DNA from 3 places in the Sphingobacterium corticis genome. Region 1 is predicted to be linked to each of the others. Evidence: riboswitches for the same ligand, from Rfam matches in the RefSeq annotation. Region 1 holds a riboswitch; each other region holds the start of a gene.
The links. A riboswitch is a leader RNA that binds a small molecule or an ion and turns the genes downstream of it on or off. The one in region 1 is predicted to bind S-adenosylmethionine.
Positions count from the first base shown of each region.

Region 2: it holds a riboswitch for S-adenosylmethionine, as region 1 does, so the genes downstream of both, metF (methylenetetrahydrofolate reductase [NAD(P)H]) here and ACFSQ3_RS11535 (5-oxoprolinase) in region 1, are expected to answer to the same signal.
Region 3: it holds a riboswitch for S-adenosylmethionine, as region 1 does, so the genes downstream of both, metE (5-methyltetrahydropteroyltriglutamate--homocysteine S-methyltransferase) here and ACFSQ3_RS11535 (5-oxoprolinase) in region 1, are expected to answer to the same signal.

Region 1 is NZ_JBHUMA010000006.1:1,286,648-1,294,426, forward strand. Features, by position in the region: gene ACFSQ3_RS11520 (ABC transporter substrate-binding protein) at 1-1,213, opposite strand, end outside; gene guaA (glutamine-hydrolyzing GMP synthase) at 1,229-2,779, opposite strand; gene ACFSQ3_RS11530 (DUF72 domain-containing protein) at 2,862-3,740, shown strand; SAM-I-IV-variant riboswitch at 3,778-3,870, shown strand; gene ACFSQ3_RS11535 (5-oxoprolinase) at 3,917-4,186, shown strand; gene ACFSQ3_RS11540 (DUF2891 domain-containing protein) at 4,208-5,332, opposite strand; gene ACFSQ3_RS11545 (TetR/AcrR family transcriptional regulator) at 5,496-6,074, shown strand; gene ACFSQ3_RS11550 (SDR family oxidoreductase) at 6,167-6,964, shown strand; partial or broken gene ACFSQ3_RS11555 (DapH/DapD/GlmU-related protein) at 7,043-7,201, opposite strand; gene ACFSQ3_RS11560 (RNA polymerase sigma factor) at 7,772-7,779, shown strand, end outside.
Region 2 is NZ_JBHUMA010000004.1:602,669-610,447, reverse strand. Features, by position in the region: gene ACFSQ3_RS03930 (SusD/RagB family nutrient-binding outer membrane lipoprotein) at 1-1,092, opposite strand, end outside; gene ACFSQ3_RS03925 (SusC/RagA family TonB-linked outer membrane protein) at 1,152-4,409, opposite strand; gene metF (methylenetetrahydrofolate reductase [NAD(P)H]) at 4,713-5,669, opposite strand; SAM riboswitch class I at 5,731-5,835, opposite strand; gene ACFSQ3_RS03915 (adenylyltransferase/cytidyltransferase family protein) at 6,001-6,480, shown strand; gene ACFSQ3_RS03910 (nucleotide sugar dehydrogenase) at 6,555-7,779, shown strand, end outside.
Region 3 is NZ_JBHUMA010000004.1:423,832-431,610, reverse strand. Features, by position in the region: gene mtgA (monofunctional biosynthetic peptidoglycan transglycosylase) at 1-223, opposite strand, end outside; gene ACFSQ3_RS03170 (cation-transporting P-type ATPase) at 402-3,125, shown strand; gene ACFSQ3_RS03165 (hypothetical protein) at 3,222-3,380, opposite strand; gene metE (5-methyltetrahydropteroyltriglutamate--homocysteine S-methyltransferase) at 3,549-5,861, opposite strand; SAM riboswitch class I at 5,935-6,050, opposite strand; gene ACFSQ3_RS03155 (response regulator transcription factor) at 6,114-6,803, opposite strand; gene ACFSQ3_RS03150 (sensor histidine kinase) at 6,838-7,779, opposite strand, start outside.

The DNA.
Region 1 (7,779 bases):
CGAAATTCACGTAACCCCAACGATCGTTGCGATTAAATTTGTAATTGCTGTACAAGCCTTCGAATGTTTCTTTCGTTAAATGTTCTGCATAATCACGACCATATTTTTGCAACAAATTGCCGAAGTATGTTCCCGAATCGAAACCTTTATAAGCATGATCCGATGGCGTTATTCCGTAAGCAGATTTATAAGCCGATTGAAAATTACGCGTTGCAGAAGAAAGTTCATTCAGATGGCTTTCGGATGTAATCACAGGACGATAGAATGTGAAGTTGCTGTAGGAGCTGAAGTCAATTCTATTCCAAAGTGGATGACCATAAATACGAAAATCGATATTTTCTTCCAGCGACTTTTGATCCATTACGTTGAGCAAACTTTTCAATTGATTTCTGTCGGTTGTACCCGTAATAACGTGGTATCTTACGCCAGATGTCAAGCGATCATTTAACTGCGATGCAGAAGAAATCGAAACAATTTCGGCTTGCGGAATACGCTCTTTAATATCGGCTGGAAAACCTTGTATAAATTGTTGATGATCGCTATTAGCCGTGTTGTAAATAACTACCACATCGCCTTCGTGAAAGTTCTTGGCCAATTCAGCAGATACCGCACGCATGTGAATGCTGATTGGCGGAGTTACTGAAATTAAGTTCGGAAGGTTGAACTCCGTCGGCATAGTAGCCGCTAAAGGATTTACCTGTAGTACCGAAGCATTCAAATCGCGATTCGAACTAAAAGCTTTTATTTCGGCTGGATAAACTGGTCCAACGATTAATGTTGCATCTTTAATTTCTTGCGATGCAGCCAGATTTGCGTTATGTCCGGCGTTATCTCTGGAATCCAGCACCTGAAGTTCAAAACGTTTATCAGATTTTGCAACTTGCTGCAATCCCAATTGGAAACCCTGATAAAAATCTAGTGCTAACGCAGAACGCTTCACATCTTCTTCCGACAAAGAAGAAGATGCTACCCGATCCAATTGAAAAGGAAGCACCAGAGCGATACTTCCGCCAGTGTACTTTTTTGCTTTTTCGGTCAGCACTTCATTTTCTCCGCGTGTTTTATCATCACGTCCAGATTCCGCTTCTTCGCTTTTGCCTTCTACGTTACTCACCGTTTGACCAGGAGAACGCAAAACGCCACGAGTTTTCGGAGCACAGGAAGAGATTGCTAGCGCTGCTGCGAAAAAACCAATTAAATAAGTACACTTCATATCGACTTTATTATTTTATTCCCACTCAATAGTTGCGGGCGGTTTTGAACTAATATCGTACACAACACGATTAATTCCCTTAACGTGATTGATGATTTCGTTAGAAATTTTTGCCAGCAATTCGTAAGGCAAGTGAATCCAATCCGCCGTCATTCCGTCTAAAGATCCAACGGCGCGTAAAGATACAACGTGCTCATAAGTACGCTCATCACCCATCACGCCAACTGATTGCACCGGCAAGAAAATTGTTCCAGCTTGCCAAATCTTATCGTACCAACCTGCTTCGCGCAAATTGCGTATGTAGATATCATCTGCTTCTTGCAAAATCCGTACCTTTTCAACAGTAATATCGCCTAATATACGAATTCCTAATCCAGGCCCTGGGAACGGGTGTCTTCCTAAGATCAGCGGATCGACTTCTAACGTTTTACCAACACGTCTAACCTCATCCTTAAACAATGTTCTTAACGGTTCGATTACCTTCAATTTCATGTAGTCAGGCAATCCGCCCACGTTGTGGTGAGATTTGATGGTTGCAGATGGCCCATTTACAGAAATAGATTCTATCACATCTGGATAAATAGTTCCCTGACCCAACCATTTTGCTTCAACGCCATCCGGCAATTCCGCTTGTATTTGCTTCGCGGCATCGTCGAATACATCGATAAAAGCGCCGCCAATGATTTTACGTTTTTGTTCCGGTTCAGAAACCCCGGCCAATTTACCGTAGAATTGATCTTTAGCATTCACGCCTTTGATGTTCAATCCCATATTCTCGTAAGAATCCAACACTTCTTGGAACTCATTCTTACGTAGTAAACCATGATCCACAAAGAAGCAATGTAATCTATCGCCGATCGCGTGATGCAACAATACCGCAGCAACGGTAGAATCCACGCCGCCAGATAGCGCCATAATCACGTGATCATTTCCTAATTGTTCTTTCAAATCAGCAATCGTCATTTCCACGAATGCATCCGCCGTCCAATCTTGCGTACAGCCGCAAATATCTACGACAAAGTTTTTCACCAAAACCTGCCCATCGGTACTATGCGTTACCTCCGGGTGAAATTGGATTCCATACGTGCGCGTTCCTTCGATATGATAAGCCGCAACACGCACCTTATCTGTACTTGCGATTACGCGGAAATTGGAAGGAACTTCTTTAATGGTATCACCATGCGACATCCAAACTTGCGATTGCGTTGGAATTCCAGCTAATAATGGATTTTCCTGATCCACAAACATCAAGTTTGCTCGACCATATTCGCGAATTTCAGAAGGCAAAACCTCTCCCCCATTATGCTGTGCCAGATATTGAGCGCCATAACAAACGCCAAGCACGGGGTAATCTCTTGTCATCGAAGCAAAATCAACCTGCGGAGCATCTTCCTGACGAACAGAATATGGACTTCCGGAGAAGATAATTCCTTTTACGGTTTCATCAAAAGCAGGGATATTGTTGAACGGATGAATTTCGCAATAAACATTCAGCTCGCGCACACGACGTGCAATCAGCTGCGTATATTGTGACCCAAAATCGAGGATAATAATTTTTTCTGACATGGCGCAAAGTTACATATTCAAGATGATTTTTGCACGCCAAATATTTGTACCTTAGCATTTACACTATTCGGATTGACACAACATGAAATTTGGCAGCGTAAACGACCCTTCTTCGATTGATTTTTCACTTCCTGAAACACCAAAGGAAACCCTTAATTTGCTCAAAAAACAGCAAAATAACGAACCATTCGAAGCGTATGTGGGCTGCGCCAAATGGAACAAAACGGACTTAAAAGGTTTCTATCCGCGGGGTACCAAAGATGAGTTGACGTATTACGCTACGCAATTTAATTCCATTGAATTAAACGCGACTTTCTACAATTCCCCTTCGAAAGATCAGGTAAAAACGTGGAAAAATAAAACGGGAAACGACTTTAAGTTTTTTCCTAAAATTCCGCAATCGATCAGTCATTACAGCCGCCTGCTCAATACGAAAGAAAAAGTGACGGATTTCGTTGATTCGACCGTACTATTCGAGGAAAAGTTAGGCATGGGATTTCTACAACTGCATGATAATTATAAACCGAAAGATTTCGATCGCCTAGCTGAATGGCTTAAAGACTTTCCGGCAGGATATCCACTAGCGGTTGAGGTACGAAACGAAAGTTGGTTTGCTGACCAAGCTGTCGCTGAAAAGTTCTACACTTTACTCGAAGAAACCAACAAAACAAATATCATCGTTGATACTGCTGGACGCAGAGATATGCTGCACATGCGATTGACCACTCCTATTGCATTTATTCGTTATGTCGGGGCGAACGCACCTTCAGATTACAGCCGATTGGAGGATTGGGTAAAACGAATTGTGGAATGGAAAACAGCCGGTTTGCAGAAGCTTTATTTTTTCATTCATCAGAACATCGAAAAAGAATCTCCTTTACTGGCTACGCACTTTATCACTTTAATTAATAAAGAACTCGGGTTGAATCTCAAATTACCGAATAATGACAAATTATTTTAAAAATCATTTGGTTTGAAAAATAAAGTCTACTAGATTTGTAGAGTATTCAGAATTGCAGATGCAATACCAACCGAGTTTTTACCGCGGTGGTCATTATAATACGGGATTTAGTCCAAAAGAAAACAGACCCGCATTGCTGAATACAGTTTATGGTTACACATTAATTCTAAACGAGTATGCACACACCACAGGAACTGTATCAACATCTTATTCAAAATTTCCATCAATATTCTGTTCGGGAATTGATCAATCTAAACAACGATTTAGTGCGTAATGCTTCTTGGGGATCGCACAAAGCGACGTTTCGAACGGCAGTATTAAATAGTTTGGCTAGAAAAGGCGTGGATTTATCGCCGATTACGTCACATGACGATGGTTTTACTACCATTCAGCTGGTTCCGGTCGATTTAGATGAAAACAATTCATTGATTCCCTTAGCGTGCTAAGGGAATCAATGGAAAGGTTATTTATTGATTCGTGATCGCATAAAGAGCAAATGTTCCCAACCAATGCGAGCCCATATAATCGTCTTCCTTTGTCAAATTAGGCAAGCTAAATGACATGTGCTCATCCGCGATTTTGCGCAAATGATTTAGTTGTGGAAGTTCGTGCGTGATACCGTACAAACAAGCTGCGCGACTGTAATTCAAGCCATCTAAATGTACCAGTTGCCCATCAGTCCGATCTTTAACGATAGCAGGGTCCAGTTTGAAGTCAGCTTCATAAACTTGAGGAAGAAACTGCTTCAACCATTTATCGTAACGATCGCCTCCTAATAACTTGCTCATTAAATACGCTTCTTCCAAACATGGAGAGAGAAAATCAGATCCACTCGGTTCGTAAGAGAAATCGCAGTTCTTATCGTTCTCAAACAATCGTACAGCATGTTCGGTAATAGCATCGATTAAAGCTTGATCTTTCGCTGTAATGGCGTAATCTAACATCAGCGACAAGCCGAAGGCTGTATTATCATGCTTTCCAGAACGGATTGGATAAACCAATTTCGGTAAATAATCCATCAATTTCCCGCGGAGCAACTGCACTAATGGGTCCAGTGATTTCGCCCAGCGTTTTGCATCTGGATCTTCCCAAGTAATCAGTTCTTCTTGAAGCTTGAACAACCAAGCCCAGCCATAGGTACGCTCAAACGATAAATTGTTTTTATCCTCGAAGAAAGCTTTCTCGATGGCAGCATTCTCGTCGGTGATGTGCGCGTTTAACATACTGCGAACTTTTCCATCCGCATCTAAATCACTATGACTTTTCAGCAGTTTCATAATCGACCAATAGCCGTGCACAGAAGAATGCCAATCAAAACATCCGTAAAAAATCGGACGTAAAACGCGAGGTGGTTTCAAATCCGCATCGCTGCCAATTGATTGTCCTAACTTGTTTGGATATTCTACATTGACGCAATGCACGGGCATGTCAAAAATCGTCTTTGCCTGCTGTTGACTTAACTCAAATTTCGTTTCAACAGGTTCTTGATCAACGTGCTTTTCCGCCGGATCATTTCCGCAAGAAAACAATCCTTGAACAGCAATTAATACTATCGGAATCAGCGAAAACCGTACGCGTGCAGATTTATTCATGTATGAGGTTGTTAAAGTTTTGAGGTTTAAAGATAGGAAAAATGAAAAAGCTTGCCACAGAAAGTTTGCAGGTTGGAAAATGTATTTGAATTGTCATAGTTCAAAAATGAGTTCTACGACATTTTGAAATAAACGTTTCAGATTATACCTTTGCTTCCACGTTATGGCAAGAAATGTTGAATTTAATGAGGAGTTAGCCATCCAAAAAGCAATGGAAGTTTTTTGGGAAAAGGGCTATAATGGCACTTCATTACGCGATTTGACAGAAGCGATGCAAATCAATAGTAGCAGTCTATATAACACCATTGGTGACAAGGAACAACTATATTTTCGCTGCATTAAACACTATACAGATATTCGGAAAAGCGATTTAAAGGCGCGTTTATCCAGTGATTCTTCTCCTAAAGCAATCTTAATTCGGTACGTACGAGATGCCACTAACGTAATTCTTGGCGAAGGCAAAAGCTGTTTGGCAATAAAATCGGCATTCGAAATAGGCGATAGTAATCCTGCGGTAAAGCAGTTGCTAAAAGCCGACAGCGATGTGAACTATGACTTTCTATGCACGCTGATTGGAAAGGCAATAGATGTGAAAGAAATCAACACGCAGGAATCTCCAGAAATATTAGCCGATTTCTTTTTGAGTAGCTGGACAGGCTGGTACGAATCCTACATTTTACACAAAGACGAAGCTAAAATCCGCGCGATGGCAGCATTTTTTATTCGTCAAATCATCCAATAAAATTTTTTTGCCTATTCTGAAACAAATGTTTTAAATAAAAACAGAGTATTCATATACAATTCTGAAACGATCACTTTAAAATAATAATTACTATGACAACATCAACTCAAATGCTCAGCAATCTTCAAGGAAAGACAGCTGTGGTCACAGGCGGAACAAAAGGAATTGGCAGAGCTATTGCCGACAAACTAGCCTTGGAAGGCGCGCAAGTTATCGTTACTGCGCGAACTAAACCATCGGAAGAAAACTTCCCCTATCATTTTATTGCTGCGGACGCAACTTCTGGAGAGCAAATAGCAGCTTTGACAGCAGAAATTAAATCAAAATTTGGAAGCATTGATATCTTGGTCAACAACGTTGGTGGCGCAACCGCACCGATGGGTGGTCATAGCACATTGACCGATGAAGATTGGGAAAACGAGTTACAACTTAATTTATTGAGTGCCATCCGAATTGACAGAAATCTTATTCCCATTATCAAAACGGACAATGGCAGTGCTATCGTGCACATATCTTCCGTTGCTGGACGCGTGACACTGTGGAATTTAAATTTAGCTTATTCGGTAGCGAAATCTGCGTTGAATACCTACAGCAAGGCCTTGTCTAACGAATTAGTATCGAAAGGTATTCGAGTTTTGACTGTTTCTCCTGGAGCGACAAAAACACCTCCAATGCAACAATTTATTTCCGATTTTGCAGCGAAGCAAGGCTTAACTTACGAAGAAGCTTCTAAAAAAATGCTGGAACAAACCGGAGGCATTCCTATGGGAAGAATGGCCGAGCCGGAAGAAGTAGCCAACTTGGTGCACTTCTTAGTTTCCCCAGCGGCGAGTTACTTAACAGGATCAAACTTTGCTATCGACGGCGGATCGCTTCCTGTTTTTGCTTAACAGGTGTGAAGAGCTTTCAAATCGAAGGAAAGCTCTTCCATTTTTTCTAGCTCGCCACCCGATGGACTACAGATCGATTTGCTTAATAAACTTTGCAGGATTACCTCCTACGATACTATTTTCGGGAACATCCTTAATCACCACAGAACCGGCTGCTATAATGGAATTGTCACCAATAGTCACTCCGCCAACAACAACGACGTGGCCACCTATCCAAACATTGTTACCAATGATTATGGGATTTGCTATTCCTGTTTTATGCCTATCTAGTGGATGAATGTTATGTCCAGCCGTATACAGCCCAACATTTGGTGCGATCAAACAGTTGTCTCCAATGCGCACCTCCGCCATATCTAGCACTGTGAAATTATATCCAGCATAGAAATTGTTTCCGACATAGATATTGTATCCAAGATCGCAATGAAAATTATGTTCAATTACAGGGTTTTCGCCGACAAATCCGAGCAGTTGCGTAATAAGGTTTGATCGCTCATTGTCTCCGTCGTAGTCCGAATCATTGAAAGCTTTAATTAATCTTTTGGCATTTAGAAAGGCATCTTTCAATTTATGATCTCCCCTTACATAATGGATTGTATTATTCTTCATAAAGTTTGATATTTCTTTCAAAATAAAAAATATAGGATATTAAAACAACAACAAAATAATTGGATAGTGCCTTTATCATAATATTTCACAAACGCTAAATTAAAGATAAGATAACAAGCAAAATAACTCGTTGAAAGACTGAAATAATAATTTTGTTGCATTAAAATAGATTCTTCCAAAACGAATCTATGTGCTGTAACTATGAAACT
Region 2 (7,779 bases), on a different contig from region 1:
GGAAATAGCTGAAATGGCACCTCGTTCGTAGTAGGCTTGTGGCGACTGTGCGCTTATCCATCCTTTTAGCGCAGCTTCTGCCAAAATGAACTGCAGTTCAGCATAGTTCATGATGTTGCCAAGTAAAGCTTCCGACATGAGGTTGGTATTCAAGGCAGAGCCTGCAACAGGTGGTTGTCCGACAGGATATCCGCTAGGGATACCAAAATAATCGCCGTTTACTGCTGCTGCCCAAACAGCCAAACGAGGGTCGCTACGCTCGCTTAAGTTGTCAATAAAGAAGTTTGTGAGCTTCGGAAAATACCAATCCGCAGGTCTCCATGTGGCAAAAGGAGATACATAAGGTGCGCTTCCTGTCCAACGTAGAATAGCCGAATCGTCGTTGCCGTTCATAATTGGGTAGCGCAACGGTTCGACGTCAATGATTTTAGTGATAATCTGGCTGCTATTAAGCTCGGGTTTATGTGCAAGGCGTAGTGCCAAACGCAGGTAAAGCGAGTTGCCAAACTGGCGCCACTTTCTTAATTCACCACCAAAAAGCGGGTCTGACTCTTTCGAGAGCGATGCATTGGTGCCTAATGCGGATAATAATGTATTTGCTTCTTCTAGATTCGCGAACAAAGCGGGATATATGTCCTGCTGTTTGTCAAATACCGGAAGGACATGATTTAAGTTTTTCCCTTGTAGGGCTTCTGTGTAGGGAATATCACCATAAATATCGGTCAGTATCGAAAATATCCACGCCTCACAAATTTGTGCAACCGCCATGTATTGCTGCTGGTTGAGCTCTTCGGCAAACTCGTAAATATCCCGAAAGTTTCGCAGCTGTACGTACAAGTTGTTCCACATATAGTCTGCCTCCGTTGCACGAACTTCGTATCGAAAGATACGCCCATCTCCATCGCCCATGTTCACCGTAACTTGCATCAGTTCGTTGGTGATGCGCTGACTACGACTCATATTGTAGGTGACCACTTTCGTTAATGCGGGAGCAAGTAAGCTGCTGGGGCGTACTCTGGGGCTGGTGTTTGGATTAGTGTTTATCTCCTGAAAATCTTTGTTGCAGGATGTCGGAAGTACAATGACGAGCATTCCGAGGATTATGGTATAGATATATTTACGGATCATATTTGTTTTCATCTGAGTATCGATTATAGACCAACAACTAAGTTAAATCCAAAGGTGCGCGTAGCAGGAAACTGTCCTAGTTCAAAGCCACGGGTTATATCGCCGTTGCCTAAAGTTCCAAACTCCGGATCGTACGCTGGCCAATCGGACCAAATAAATAAATCCCTGCCAAACACGCCGACGGTGGCGCGTTGCAATCCAATCCGACGAAGTAAATTGCTATCCAAAGTATAATCAAATCGTATTTCGCGTAATTTGAGGAAGTCGGTGGAGTAGGAGGTTCCCTCTACATTGTCCCGACCAAGGTGCGCATTATAATAATCCCACACGTTCTCAGAAATGACATCGTTTGGTCCGTACGTGCCGTCGCCATTTTCGATGACGCCGTGGCCAATAATTCCATTGTAACGACCAGGCAAGGTATTTTTTGTTTTACCTTGTTCCGCGTGAACTGCAGAAGTCAACGAATATCCGACGGCGCCAAACTGCGCATCGAACATAATGCCCAAGCGAAACTGCTTATAGCGAAATTCGTTATGAAGCGCAATACGCCACGCTGGATTGGTTTGTCCGATGTATTGCAAAGAATCGGTCAGCGTTGGCAATCCATTCCGATAGATGATCTGCCCGTCCGGTGCTCTATTGTAACCTCGTCCATACAGGTCATCCATTCGCCCTCCAACGCGAGCTATGATAGCGCCGCGACTTCCAGGGCCATTTTGCAAGATCATTTCGTTAAGATCATCCGTCAAGCTTACCACCTTGTTTCTATTGGCGCTAAATACCGGACTCATTGTCCATTGAAAGTTCGGTTTACGAATAGGGGAAATTTTGGACTCGATTTCCCATCCACTATTTTGGATCATTCCCGCGTTGAGCAAAACTTCATTGGCTCCGGATGATCGGTCAATAACTGCGCGCAAATGTTGGTTCGATGTGTTGGCGCTATAGTAGGTAATGTTGAATCCAACGCGGTTATTGAAAAGGGCAACATCGGCACCCGCCTCATATGACCAAGTGCTTAGCGGTTGTAAATTTAAGTTGGGGATGAGTGTCGGATTCGATCTTCCTCCCGGAAATGTCGGGTCGAGATTATAGTTATACGATGTCAAATAGGGAGTCATGGAACCGCTGCCTACTTCGGCGGCAGATGCCCTAAACTTCATCAAGGAAATAGCTGATGGAAGTTTCACGGCGTCCGACAACACGAAACTCATATTCAATCCAGGATATCGAAAAGCCTTCCCTTTGTTTGTCGGCGAAGCCAATGCGCTATTCCAATCATTACGAAACGAAAAATCTGCAAAAAGAAAATCCTTAAAGGAAATAGTACCTAATGCATACAAACTATTGAGCACGATCTGTGAACGATTTGGTGTAGTTACGATGACTCCAGCAGCATTTCCCAAATTGAAAATACCCGGATAATCCAGTGAGTCCGCGGCGTTCCGTTCTAAAGAGCTTTCATTGCGAAGCGTACTTCCGCCAGCTGTCAGCCGTATGTTTAGGTCGGGTGTCACCTGTTTTTTATAGGTAAGCATCACATCGGAAGAAGCCTCTGTATTGTTTATCTGCTGCGTTCTGTACATGCCCCTTCGGAACTTCTCGGTATCGTAAGGCCGTTGTTGGCTACGCCTTTCTGTATTTAAATCGAGTGAAGTACGTACCATCAATTCCAACTCGTTGGTGAATGCATAAGAAGCTTCTACGTTACCTGTGATTCCGTGGCGCTTATTCTTGTTAAGCATTTCCTGAGTAATAAGGTAAGGATTGTCAACCAAGCTACTGAATGGAAAGTTTTGTACTCGATTTTCTTCTCCAAATCGCCAGTAATCTTCCAGCCAACTTATTGGAGCGCTTGGTTGCCAAAAGATGCTCCAGTACATCAATGATTGGTTGTTGTATCCAGTTGATGGCAAATTATCGCTACGATTTTGACGGTAGTTGATGCGGGTATTTACTTTTAGCTTATCAGTAACCTTATGCGCGGCTGTCAACGACAGGTTGTTGCGTTCATATCCAGTGTTTGGAATAATCCATTTGTTGCGTAGGTCGGTAAATGAAAATCGAACCTGCGTACTTTCGTTTCCGCCATCTAAACTCAATGAATTGGTGAATGTGGTACCTGTGTCGAAAAACTTCTTTCTCTCGTTTGGATAGGCTTGCCACAAAGAACGTTCCGCGGCACGAGTTTGTGTGGCAGGGTCAAATTGGAAGTAATATTGTCCATCGAATTTAGGGCCCCAAGCCGAACTTGTACTACGCGTAGACGGACCATCAGGACCATCAAGAAATGAATGGTAACGCACACCTTCTGCACCTTGTCCATATTCATATTGATAGTCTGGCCATCTAGATATGGATTCCATGGTGCTGTTTGAAGTGAATGTTACTCCGATTCCGTTGCCAATGCGACCGGATTTAGTAGTAATGACTATAGCACCATTGGCTCCGCGTTGCCCGTACAATGCCGTGGCATTCGCACCCTTTAATACCGTAAGCGTTGCGATATCTTCAGGGTTGATATCATTAATCCCTGTACCAAAATCCGTCGGAGAATCTCCACCGAGGTAAGCGCCATGTCCCGTTCCCACTTGATTTCCACTACTATTGCTTACCACAACGCCATCAATAACAATCAGCGCATCGTTGGCACCTGTTAAGTTATTCTCACCACGTAAGATAATCTTATTAGATCCAGCTGGTCCACCGCCAGAGCGGACAAGGTTTACACCGGCAACACGTCCCGACAGCGCTTCACTCCAATTATTCGGTAATGCTTCAGTGAGTTGTTCACCTTTCAATTCAGTTGCCGCATAACCCAACGCTTTTTTTGTACGTTCAATGCCTAAAGCAGTAACGACTACTTCTTCTACTTCGCTCACAATTGGTAATAAACGTACAACCGTGGCGGCGGTAGACTCATCGGCAACTATAGTCTGCGTTTCGTACCCCAACGTGGCTATCATTATTGCACTACCCGAAGCAACCGATATGCTAAATTCTCCATTTTTTGAAGTGGTTGCCACTATTCTATCAGCAACTCGAACCGTAGCCCCCGCAACAGGTTGGTTGGTAGCTGCATCAACTACGCGTGCTGAAAATCGTAGTTGATCTTGCAGGGAAATGGCCGTTTCGAAAAGTGTTGAATGTCTTTCGGCTTGTGCCGTTTTTACGGAAAATAACAGTAAAAAAGCGATAGCGGTAAAGCGTATTCTTCGGTTATTTTTTCTGTCGAAAGTGAGGCGACCAACGGTTGATCGGGTAGATGAATCTATCATTTTTTCCAATTCTTAAAACTCCAGAAAAAAACTACAGGCAATACAAATCCTACCAGCGTTGCTCGCTGTTAAATCAATCGAAAAGTAAATATGATTTTTTTAGAATGATCTATTTGGGTGAATCCAAAATGGCACTTGTTGTTTAGTTGTTTTTTCTTTTGTTTGACGATGCAAAACTAGCCATCGTAGAATGAGGAAGGGCTAAATGTTTGGTTAAATAATTATTAACTTTCTGTTTACTAAACAAGTAATGCTTGCGGACGAATCGGCAAGCATTTAATCTTCACATAATATGTGGAATGTTTACGCTAACTTTTCGACAATACGCTTGCTCGGACCTGGATTACTCATGGTGTAGAAATGTAAAACTGGCGCACCAAAATCGATCAATTCCTTACATTGTTGTACTAACCATTCTTCGCCGACTTGACGCACATCTGCATTGGTTTTGCAGCGCTCTACCGCCTCAGAAAGTTCCTCCGGAATATCCAAGTGGAAGATGCGAGGCAAGGTGATTAATTGCTTCTTGGTCGTCAGCGGTTTTAATCCCGGTATTATCGGGACATTAATGTCGTGTTCACGACATTTGGTGACAAATTCTTTATAGCGATCTACATTAAAAAACATTTGCGTAACGATGAATTCTGCGCCCATGTCCACTTTCTTCTTCAGCCATTTAAAGTCGGTTTGGGAGTTCGGTGCTTCGAAATGTTTTTCTGGATATCCGGCTACGCCGATACAAAAATCCGTTTTAGAAGATGTGTTGATATCCTCATGTAAATACCTTCCATCGTTCATATCTTTTACCTGCTTCAAAAGATCCGTTGCATAAGCATGGCCACCTTCCGTCGGAATAAAATCTGCATCGCCTTTCCGCGCATCACCGCGTAGTACCAACACGTTATCAATCCCCAAGAAATCCAAATCGATCAACGCATTTTCGGTTTCTTCCTTCGTAAAACCACCACAAATGAGATGTGGAACGGCGTCGACTTTATATTTATTCATAATCGCAGCACAAATTGCCACAGTTCCGGGACGTTTACGGTACGAAACGCGCTCGAGCAATCCATTAGCATGTTGCTTATATAAATAATCCTCGCGGTGATAAGTAACGTCGATAAACGGCGGATTGAATTCCATCAATTCGTCCATCGTTTGAAATATACTCTGTATTCCCTGACCTTTCGCGGGCGGTAGCAACTCGAAGGAGAACAATGTTTTTCCTTGCGCATTTTTGATATGATCAATGATCTTCATACGTATCTTTTTGTTGAATGGAAGGCTTGCAGAGGATGGTGTCGCTCGCGTGGAGCTCGTCCGCTTATCGTTCCCAACGGCTAATTGGGTAGATTGTAGCACCTTGACATGCGTCAGGTTGCTAAGGCGTCCTTGGTTCTAATCCCTCGACCTTTCTCTATAAGCTATCGCAAATATGTGAAAACCGAATGGCATAACAAAATGAAGAGGTACTTTAATTTGCTTGGGAGCATTGTCCACCATTTGTCCCCGGTACATTTGGTGTACATCGTACACTACCAATAGAAAAATCTTTTATTCTTGTAATGAACAAACAAAAGAATCACACAACATGGAAAAGCAGAAACAATCGGATTACAATCCTGGACCACGCATCGGTATTACATTCTCTACGTTTGATTTATTGCACGCCGGACACATTATGATGTTGGCGGAAGCCAAAAGACAATGCGATTACTTGATTTGTGGATTGCAAATGGACCCAACATTGGATCGCCCGGAAAAGAACGCACCTACTCAAACGGTAGTAGAAAGATATATTCAGCTACGCGGATGTTCGTATGTTGATGAAATTGTACCTTATTCTACGGAACAAGATTTGGAAGATATTTTGAAATCTTTTAAACTCGATGTGCGTATTGTGGGGGATGAATATGCCGAAAAGAACTTTACTGGACGTGAATACTGTGAGAAAAAAGGCATTGAGCTTTATTTCAATAGCCGTGACCACCGTTTTTCGAGCTCCGGCTTACGTCGTATTGTAGCTGAAAAAGAAGCGGAGAAATTGGTTCGCGAAATTACGCCACAGTAGTAAAAGGCAGAGAAATCTGCTTTACGGTTTTTTGATGTTCCGTATAAACAGACATTTTAGTACATTCGTGGAGAATGAAGAAAATAGCTGTTATCGGACAAGGATATGTCGGGTTGCCTTTGGCATTGGCATTTGCTCCGCACACACAAGTTTTGGGCTTTGATATCGACGAAGCGCGTGTTGGCGAATTAAATAGTGCGATTGATCGAACGAAAGAAGCCGATCAGGAAACGCTAAAGGCAACCCTTCAATTGCATGCTGAATCAGCGGGTGCACGCGGTTACGCCGCATCTTCCTCGGAAGAGGATTTACGCGCTTTCTCTATCTATATTGTTACTGTACCCACTCCAATTGACGAATTTAACGCGCCGGATTTACGTCCTTTGCGCGCGGCAACGCGGATGTTGGGAAAAGTGCTGAAGCAAGGCGATATCGTGATCTACGAATCGACAGTTTATCCTGGATGTACGGAAGAAGTTTGCGTGCCGATTTTGGAACAGGAATCCGGTTTACAATTTAATACGGATTTTTTTGCTGGATATTCTCCCGAACGCATTAATCCAGGCGATAAGGTCAATACGCTGACCACGATAAAAAAAGTGACATCAGGATCAACTCCTGAGATAGCCTTAGCAATCGATGGGCTTTATAAAACCATTATTACTGCTGGAACACATTTAGCGCCAAGCATTAAAGTTGCCGAGGCATCCAAAGCCATAGAAAATGCACAACGCGATGTAAATATTTCTTTTGTCAATGAATTAGCATTGATTTTCGACCGAGTCGGCATTGATACGCAGGATGTATTAAAAGCAGCCGGAACAAAATTTAATTTTTTGCCTTACAAACCTGGATTGGTAGGGGGGCATTGCATTTCTGTTGATCCTTATTATTTAGCACATAAAGCCGTGCAATTAGGTTATCATCCGAATGTGATTCTTTCCGGTCGCCGCGTGAATGATTCTGTGGCAGAATTTATCGCTTCAAAGGTTGTCAAGTTGATGATTCGTAAAGATATTGCGGTCAAAGGTTCTCGCGCACTTATTCTGGGAGTAACATTCAAAGAAAATTGTCCAGATACGCGCAATACCAAGGTGATGGATTTATTTAACGCATTGCAAGATTTCGGCGTGGAGGTTGATTTAGTTGATCCATGGGCAGATGCTAACGCGTTTTGGTTGGAATACGCGGTAAATCTAATTTCATTGGAAAATGCGATGAACGGTAATGCTTATGATTCCATTATTTTAGCCGTATCCCATCAGGAATTTCTAAGTATTGATTTAAGTGCTTTGGTAA
Region 3 (7,779 bases), on a different contig from region 1:
CCTTTTCAATCTTGAATCCTTTTCCTTTCTCCTTCCATTCAAAACCACGCTTCACCATTAGATAAGTAATAGGTGGATTTATAAAACGCAGAACGATTACCCAAAATATACTCAACGCAAACAAGGCTAATAATACGCGGCCGATCCAGCGTACTATTTTATTACTAGCTTTTTTTTTCGTTTTGTTTGAAAATTTCTTCTTCTTGCTTCTTTGGATAGCCATAATTCTTTTTCCCTGAGAAAATGCAAAACTACGATCATCAAATCAATAATTCATAATCAAAGATAAATAGTAGCTATCAACCTATCCCGTCGATGTCGAATTTTATCAAACAGTTGTGTGTATTTGCTTGTTACAACAATAATTAAGCAAAGCTGAAACCGAGCAATTAATAGCAAAAATGGAAAATTCTAACGAGCATAAGGATAATAATAGGTCGTGGCACGCGAAGGATGTAGAGGATGTCATTTCTTCGTTGAAGACCGACAGTTCAGACGGATTAAGTAGTAGCACCGCGAATAAATTATTGGAAAAGCATGGACCAAACGAGCTTCCGCAAAAGAAAAAGCAAAGCGATATCGTACGTTTTTTTAAGCATTTCCATGACGTGCTTATTTATGTTTTACTCGTAGCCGCAGTAATTACTACCATCTTAGGTCACTACACCGATACTATTGTTATCATCTTGGTGGCTATTATCAATGCGACAATTGGTTTTGTGCAGGAAGGGAAGGCCGAAAAGGCTTTGGAAAGTATAAAAGGAATTCTTTCGCTGAAAGCAACTGTTTTACGAGAAGGCAAACGCAAGGAAATTGATGCTACAGATGTTGTATTAGGTGATATTGTTCTCCTTTCAGCTGGTGATAAGGTGCCAGCAGACTTACGATTGTTCGAATCGGATAATTTAAAGATTGAAGAATCGGCACTTACTGGAGAATCGGAATCGTCGGAGAAACGCACCGACACGATCGAAGAAGATGTGGATTTAGGTGATCGCAATAATATGGCGTACACTAGCACAACGGTTAGCAATGGAACAGGTAAAGGAATAGTAGTAGCTGTAGGGAGGAACACCGAAATCGGAAAAATTAATCAGATGATGTCCGATGTCGCTCAACTAACAACGCCATTGCTTCGCCAAACAAGTCAATTTGGTAAGACAGTCGCTTTAGCTACGCTGTTTTTAGCTGCCGGAACCTTTGCATTCGGATTTTATTTTAGAGATTACGATACGGAAGAATTGTTGTTATCCGCCATTGGACTAGCTGTCGCCGCTATTCCAGAAGGTTTACCAGCCATTCTGTCGATTATATTAGCGATAGGTGTACAAAATATGGCTAAGCGGAATGCCATTGTGCGTAATCTTCCATCCGTAGAAACCCTAGGTTCGGTATCTGTGATTTGTTCGGACAAAACAGGTACACTGACAAAAAATGAAATGACCGTAAAAGATGTAATCCTTCATAATCAACATTATGAAGTGACGGGCATTGGATACGCACCGGAAGATGGCGATATTCAACAGAATGATAAAACAATCGATGTTCAAGACGACAGTGGACTGAAACGTTTCCTTCAATGTATTTACGTCTGTAACGAGGCATCAATCGATAAAAATAAAAAGGGCGAATGGATTATTAAAGGCGATCCCACCGAAGGAGCTTTAGTTACCGTTTATAAAAAAAGCGGATTAGATGAAGAAAAGCCAAAGCGCATAGCGACAATACCTTTCGATTCGGATTACAAATATATGGCAACATTGGTGGAGGAAGACACGGATGCTGTTATGTATGTGAAGGGCGCACCTGATCGTTTGCTTGAATTGGCGACGAAGCAACTTAATGATGATGGCGAAGCAGTAGACCTAGACTTGCAGTATTGGAAAGAACAGATTACTAACTTAGCTAAAGAAGGAAAACGATTAATTGCAGCCGGTTATAAACAGGTTCCTTCTGGAAATTCTGACATTGATCATGACGATTTGGAGGAAGATCTTATTTTGGTAGGCCTTGCCGGCATTATTGATCCGCCTCGAGAAGAGGCTATAGAAGCGATCAAGATTTGTGCAGATGCAGGAATACGCGTAAAAATGATTACCGGAGATCACGTTGATACCGCGAAAGCGATTGGTAAAGAAATGGGAATTGGCGATGGGGAGAAAGCTTGTCGGGGTGCTGATCTAGAAAAGATGAGTGATCAGGAAATGCGTAAAGCCGTTTTAGAATATGATATTTTCGCTCGCACCAGTCCTGAACACAAACTGCGCTTGGTGGAAGCCTTACAGGCCGAAGGACGAATATGTGCAATGACTGGTGATGGTGTTAATGACGCTCCAGCATTAAAGAAAGCGGATGTTGGGATTGCCATGGGAATAAAAGGAACGGAAGTAACAAAGGACGCGTCCGAGATGGTGCTTGCTGATGATAATTTCCGAACGATCGTGGATGCCGTAGAAGAAGGCCGGCGAATATATGACAACCTTAAGAAAACAATCCTTTTTATTTTACCTACAAACGGAGCAGAGAGTTTATTGATAATGGCTAGTATTCTGTTTGGATATATTATGCCACTCACGCCTTTGCAGATTCTATGGGTCAATATGGTTACATCTGTAACTGTTTCCTTAGCGCTAGCTTTTGAAGGAATAGAAGAAGGTACTATGAAACGGAAGCCGCGAAATGCAAAGGAACCATTGTTAAGCGGATACTTTATCTGGAGGATCGTTTTTGTTTCTGTTGTTATTGCTGGAGGAACATTGTACTTGGTGCAGTATCTAACGGATCAAGGCGTGAACAATGATACTATACGAACAGTTACGATGCAAACCATAGTAATTTCGCAGTTGTTTCATTTGTTCAATTGTCGGAGTATTCATGGAACAGCGTTCGATAGTAAGTTTTTTACCAACAACGCCATTTACATTGTTGCAGTTTTACTATTTGCTTTACAAGCAGCGATCACTTACTTGCCATTCATGAATCGTATTTTCGGTACTCAGCCATTGGAATTATCATTTTGGCAATATCCCGTATACTTAGGTTTAGCTGTCTTTATTATCGTAGAGATTGAGAAGTGGATTGTTCGCAAGCTCGTTCTTTCTAAGCAAGAAGAAGAAACTGCTTAAGCATAACGAACTCAAAAATCACTTAAAAAAATGGGCTCATCAGTAACGATGAGCCTATTTTTTTATACAGGTAATGTTGTGTTATGCTGAGAATTGCTATTTTCTTCCGCCTGCAACCTTAGCAATAATCCAAATAATTAAAGCAACAACCACAACTACCGCAATCACGCCGGTCCATACACCTGCTTTGAAAATGCCTTCAATAACTTGACAACTTGTCAATAAGTTCGCGACCATTGCAAATAGCAATGTCATAGGTATAAATCTTTTCATAATCGTTCTTTTATACTACAAAACAGCACATTTTAGCTAATGTTTGATGTGGAACAAATTATATCTTCAAGAAATCGTTAATTAACAAAAATCCCGAAGTGAATTCGCTCACTTCGGGATTTGAAAAATAGTTATGTGTGATTATAAGTATTATTCAGCGCGTAAGATCTTGGCAGCTTCTACCATGGATTCCAACGCAGCTTTGGTTTCTGGCCAAGCACGTGTTTTCAATCCACAGTCTGGATTTACCCACAATTGCTCCGCTGGAACTACTGCTTTCGCTTTGCGCAACAAATCCACCATCTCGTCTTTGCTAGGCACACGAGGCGAGTGAATATCATAAACACCAGGACCGATATCGTTCGGGTATTTGAAATCACCAGCAAAAGCATTCAATAATTTCATTTGAGAACGAGATGTTTCGATAGTAATAACATCTGCATCCATCGCAGCAATATCCTCAATAACGTTGTTAAATTCCGAGTAACACATGTGCGTGTGGATTTGCGTATCATCATCTACATTTGAAGACGATACACGGAACGAACGAACTGCCCAGTTTAAGTAATCTTTCTGATCCGCTTTGCGTAACGGTAAGCCTTCACGAATTGCCGGCTCATCGATCTGAATGATTTTGATTCCTGCTTTTTCTAATGCTTGAACTTCATCCAAGATCGCTAAAGCGATTTGATAAGTGGTGGTAGAACGTGGTTGATCATTACGAACGAATGACCATTGCAAAATCGTAACCGGTCCGGTCAACATACCTTTTACCGGACGATCTGTCAAGGACTGCGCGTAAGAAGACCAACGGACAGTCATATCTTGCGGACGATAAACATCTCCATAAATAATTGGAGGTTTCACACAACGAGAACCGTAGGATTGTACCCAACCGTACTGCGTAAACGCGTATCCTGCCAACTGCTCACCGAAATATTCTACCATGTCATTACGCTCGAATTCTCCGTGTACCAACACGTCGATATCCAATTGCTCTTGTAAACGGATCGTGTTCTCCGTTTCTTCAGCAATTGCTTTATCGTATTCTTCTTGCGTGATAACGCCTTTTTTCAAATCTGCGCGCCACTTACGTACATCTTTTGTTTGTGGGAATGAACCGATCGTTGTTGTTGCGAAATCTGGCAAACCAAACTTAGCTTTCTGCGCTTCTTTACGTTTTGCAAATACCGACGTACGTGTCGCATCTGCATCAGTGATATTGCTCACACGGCTTTTAACATCCGGTTTGTGGATCAAAGGAGATGTGCGACGGCTTTCTGCCGCTTCTTTGTTTGCTTCATAACGAGCAGTGGTTGCTGCATCTACTTCGCCATCAGCCAAAACAGCTAAATCTTTTACCTCCGCTAATTTTTGTTTTGCGAAAGCCAACCAGTTTTTAACTTCCGCCGGAAGCGATTCTTCGTTTTTCTCGTTATCTAAGTCGAAAGGAACGTGTAGTAGGGAAGAAGAAGGACCAACCCAAACGCGATCTTTACCCAAAGCATCAACAGCTTGTTTGATCTTTGCCAAAGATTTTTCGTAGTCGTTTTTCCAAATATTACGGCCTTCTACCACGCCTAATGACAAAGTAAGTGAAGCTGGAACTTTCGCTAAAATCGTGTCTAGCTGATCTTCACCACGAACTAAATCAATGTGTAAAGCGTGAACTGGAAGATTCAATGCTAAATCTTCGTTATCTTTCAACGCTTCGAAATAAGTCGTTGCGATCAGCTTCGTATCACCAGCCGCAGCATTTAATTTTTCGAAAACAGTTTTATAAAGTGCTTTTACTTTCTCGTCGATATCTAACGCCAAATAAGGCTCATCGATTTGAATAAATTGAGCGCCAGCTGCCGCCAGTTTGCTTACAATTTCTTCGTAAACAGGCAATAAGCGATCGATCAAATCAATGCGCTCGAAACCAGCTTCTTTTTCTTTACCCAATAATAGGTATGTGATGGGGCCGATCAAAACAGGTTTTGTATCTAGACCTAACGCTTTTGCTTCGTTATATTCGTTCAAGAATTTTTCGGAGGTCAACTCGAAAGTTTGATCTTTCGTGAATTCAGGAACCATGTAGTGGTAGTTTGTATCAAACCACTTCGTCATCTCCATTGCTGTTACGTCGACGCCTTCCGCCTGGAAACCACGTGCTAAAGCAAAGTATAAATCTAAATTATATTCACCATCAATCTTGTCCAATAATGATTCGTAACGTGCAGGCACAGCACCTACCGTTAAAGTCAAATCCAATACTTGGTCATAAAAAGAAAAATCGTTGGAAGGAATAAGCGCGATGCCGTTTTCTTTTTGCAGTTTCCAGTTGGCTTCGCGGATACTTTTTGCGGTATTAAGAAGTTCTTCTTTGGTAATCTTTTTTGCCCAGTAAGCTTCGTTTGCTTTTTTTAGCTCTCGAAAAGGACCTACTCTTGGGTAACCTAAGTTGTTTGTCGTTAACATAGTTTTATTCTCTAATTTTTATTTTCAATTGATAATTTTGCTATTAGAGAAGGCCACAAGAAACAGTGACTTCAGCTTATCTTTCCCCTATTAGTCCCTCGCAGGTAGAAGTAGAATGTAGCACCTTGTTCAAGCGACAGGTTGCTAAGGCTTCAACGGGTCTATTCCCTCTGCCTTTCTCTATAAGCACTACAAAGTTATAGAACGAAAGTAGAAATTCAAAATTTAAAATGAAATCCAGTAGGTAGGCTATTAACTTACTAATAATTTGTAGCCTTTACCATGAACATTTACAATTTCAACGTTTGGATCTTCCTTTAGATATTTGCGAAGTTTACTCAAAAACACATCCATACTGCGGCCGGTAAAGTAATTGTCGTCGTGCCAAATTTTTACCAATGCTTCCTCGCGTGTAAGTACATCGTTTTTCTTCAGGCAAAGCAATCGAAGCAATTCCGCTTCCTTGGTAGAAAGCTTTTGTTGCTGACCTTTGTAAGAAATAACTTGACTGGTATAATCGAAGAAATAGCCACCAACCTCAAACTTATCGGGAGTTTCATCTTCTTTATCTCTGGAAGCTCTTTTCAATAAGGCGTTAATACGTAACAGTAATTCCTCAACGCGGAAAGGTTTGGTAATATAATCATCTCCGCCTAATTCGAAAGCTTGCGTTTTATCTTCCATCATACCTTTCGCAGTCGCGTAAATAATAGGTACAGTTTGATCTACTTTGCGGACATCTTTACCTAAGGAAAAGCCGTCTTTCTTCGGCATCATAACGTCGAATATGCATAGATCAAACTCGTCCTTTCGGAAAGCATCCATTGCTTCGACACCGTCTTTGCACAGCACCACATCAAACTTTCCTTTAAGTTCCAGATAATCTTTCAAAAGATCGCCCAAATTTGGATCGTCTTCTGCGAGTAGTATTTTTTGAGACATAGATTTCTATTTAAAAATGTGATGAATGGTCCGATTAAGCTTGTTCGGAACTCATCAACGGTAGTGTTACTTCAAATTGTGTGCCTTTATCCTTCTCACTTTTTACCGTGATTTTTCCATTCAGAATTTTAATAATATTATTAACATAACTCAAACCCAATCCAAATCCCTTCACATTGTGGATATTTCCAGTCGGGATGCGGTAGAATTGATCGAAGATTTTTTCCTGATGATCTTTTGACATACCTACGCCTTTATCCGCAACAGATAGCACGATGGTGTTTTTCGTGTTGTAGGTACGCACGGTGATATCCGGTGTTTCCGTGCTGTACTTAATGGCGTTATCAATCAGGTTGAACATCACATTTGATAAATGTAGCTCGTCGCCAATCACGACATCTTTGGCAGCTGATAAATCGATGTGAAACTGGCCTTCAGCTTTTTGTAACTGCAATTGCATGCTATCCAATACGCTGTTTGCAAGATCATTTACATGCACTTTCGTGCGTTCCATTTTCAGGTTTTCTTTTTCTAAGCGTGCGATGTTGAGCACGCGTTCGATATGCGATCCCAGTCGGACATTTTCATCGTAGATGATATTCGCCAATTTGGCGACACGCGTTTCATTAGAAGCTATTTCTTTGTCGCGAAGCGATTCGCTGGCAATCATAATCGTAGCTACTGGCGTTTTAAACTCGTGCGTCATGTTGTTGATGAAATCTGTTTTCATCTCGGATATTTTCTTTTGGCGGAAAATGATGGTAAGCGTATAGGCAAAACAGCCAACCAATAAAGAAAGTAACGCCAAGACACCCGCTACCATAAAGCTCATGTTTCCGGCGATATGACTTTCTTTTGATGGGAAATAAATAGAAAGCAAACCCGGCGACCGTCCTTGATCTCCTTGAAAAAGTGGTGTGGCGTATTCGGTAGCATTATCAATTCGTTGGAAATCCTCGTCATCCACGTTATAGGC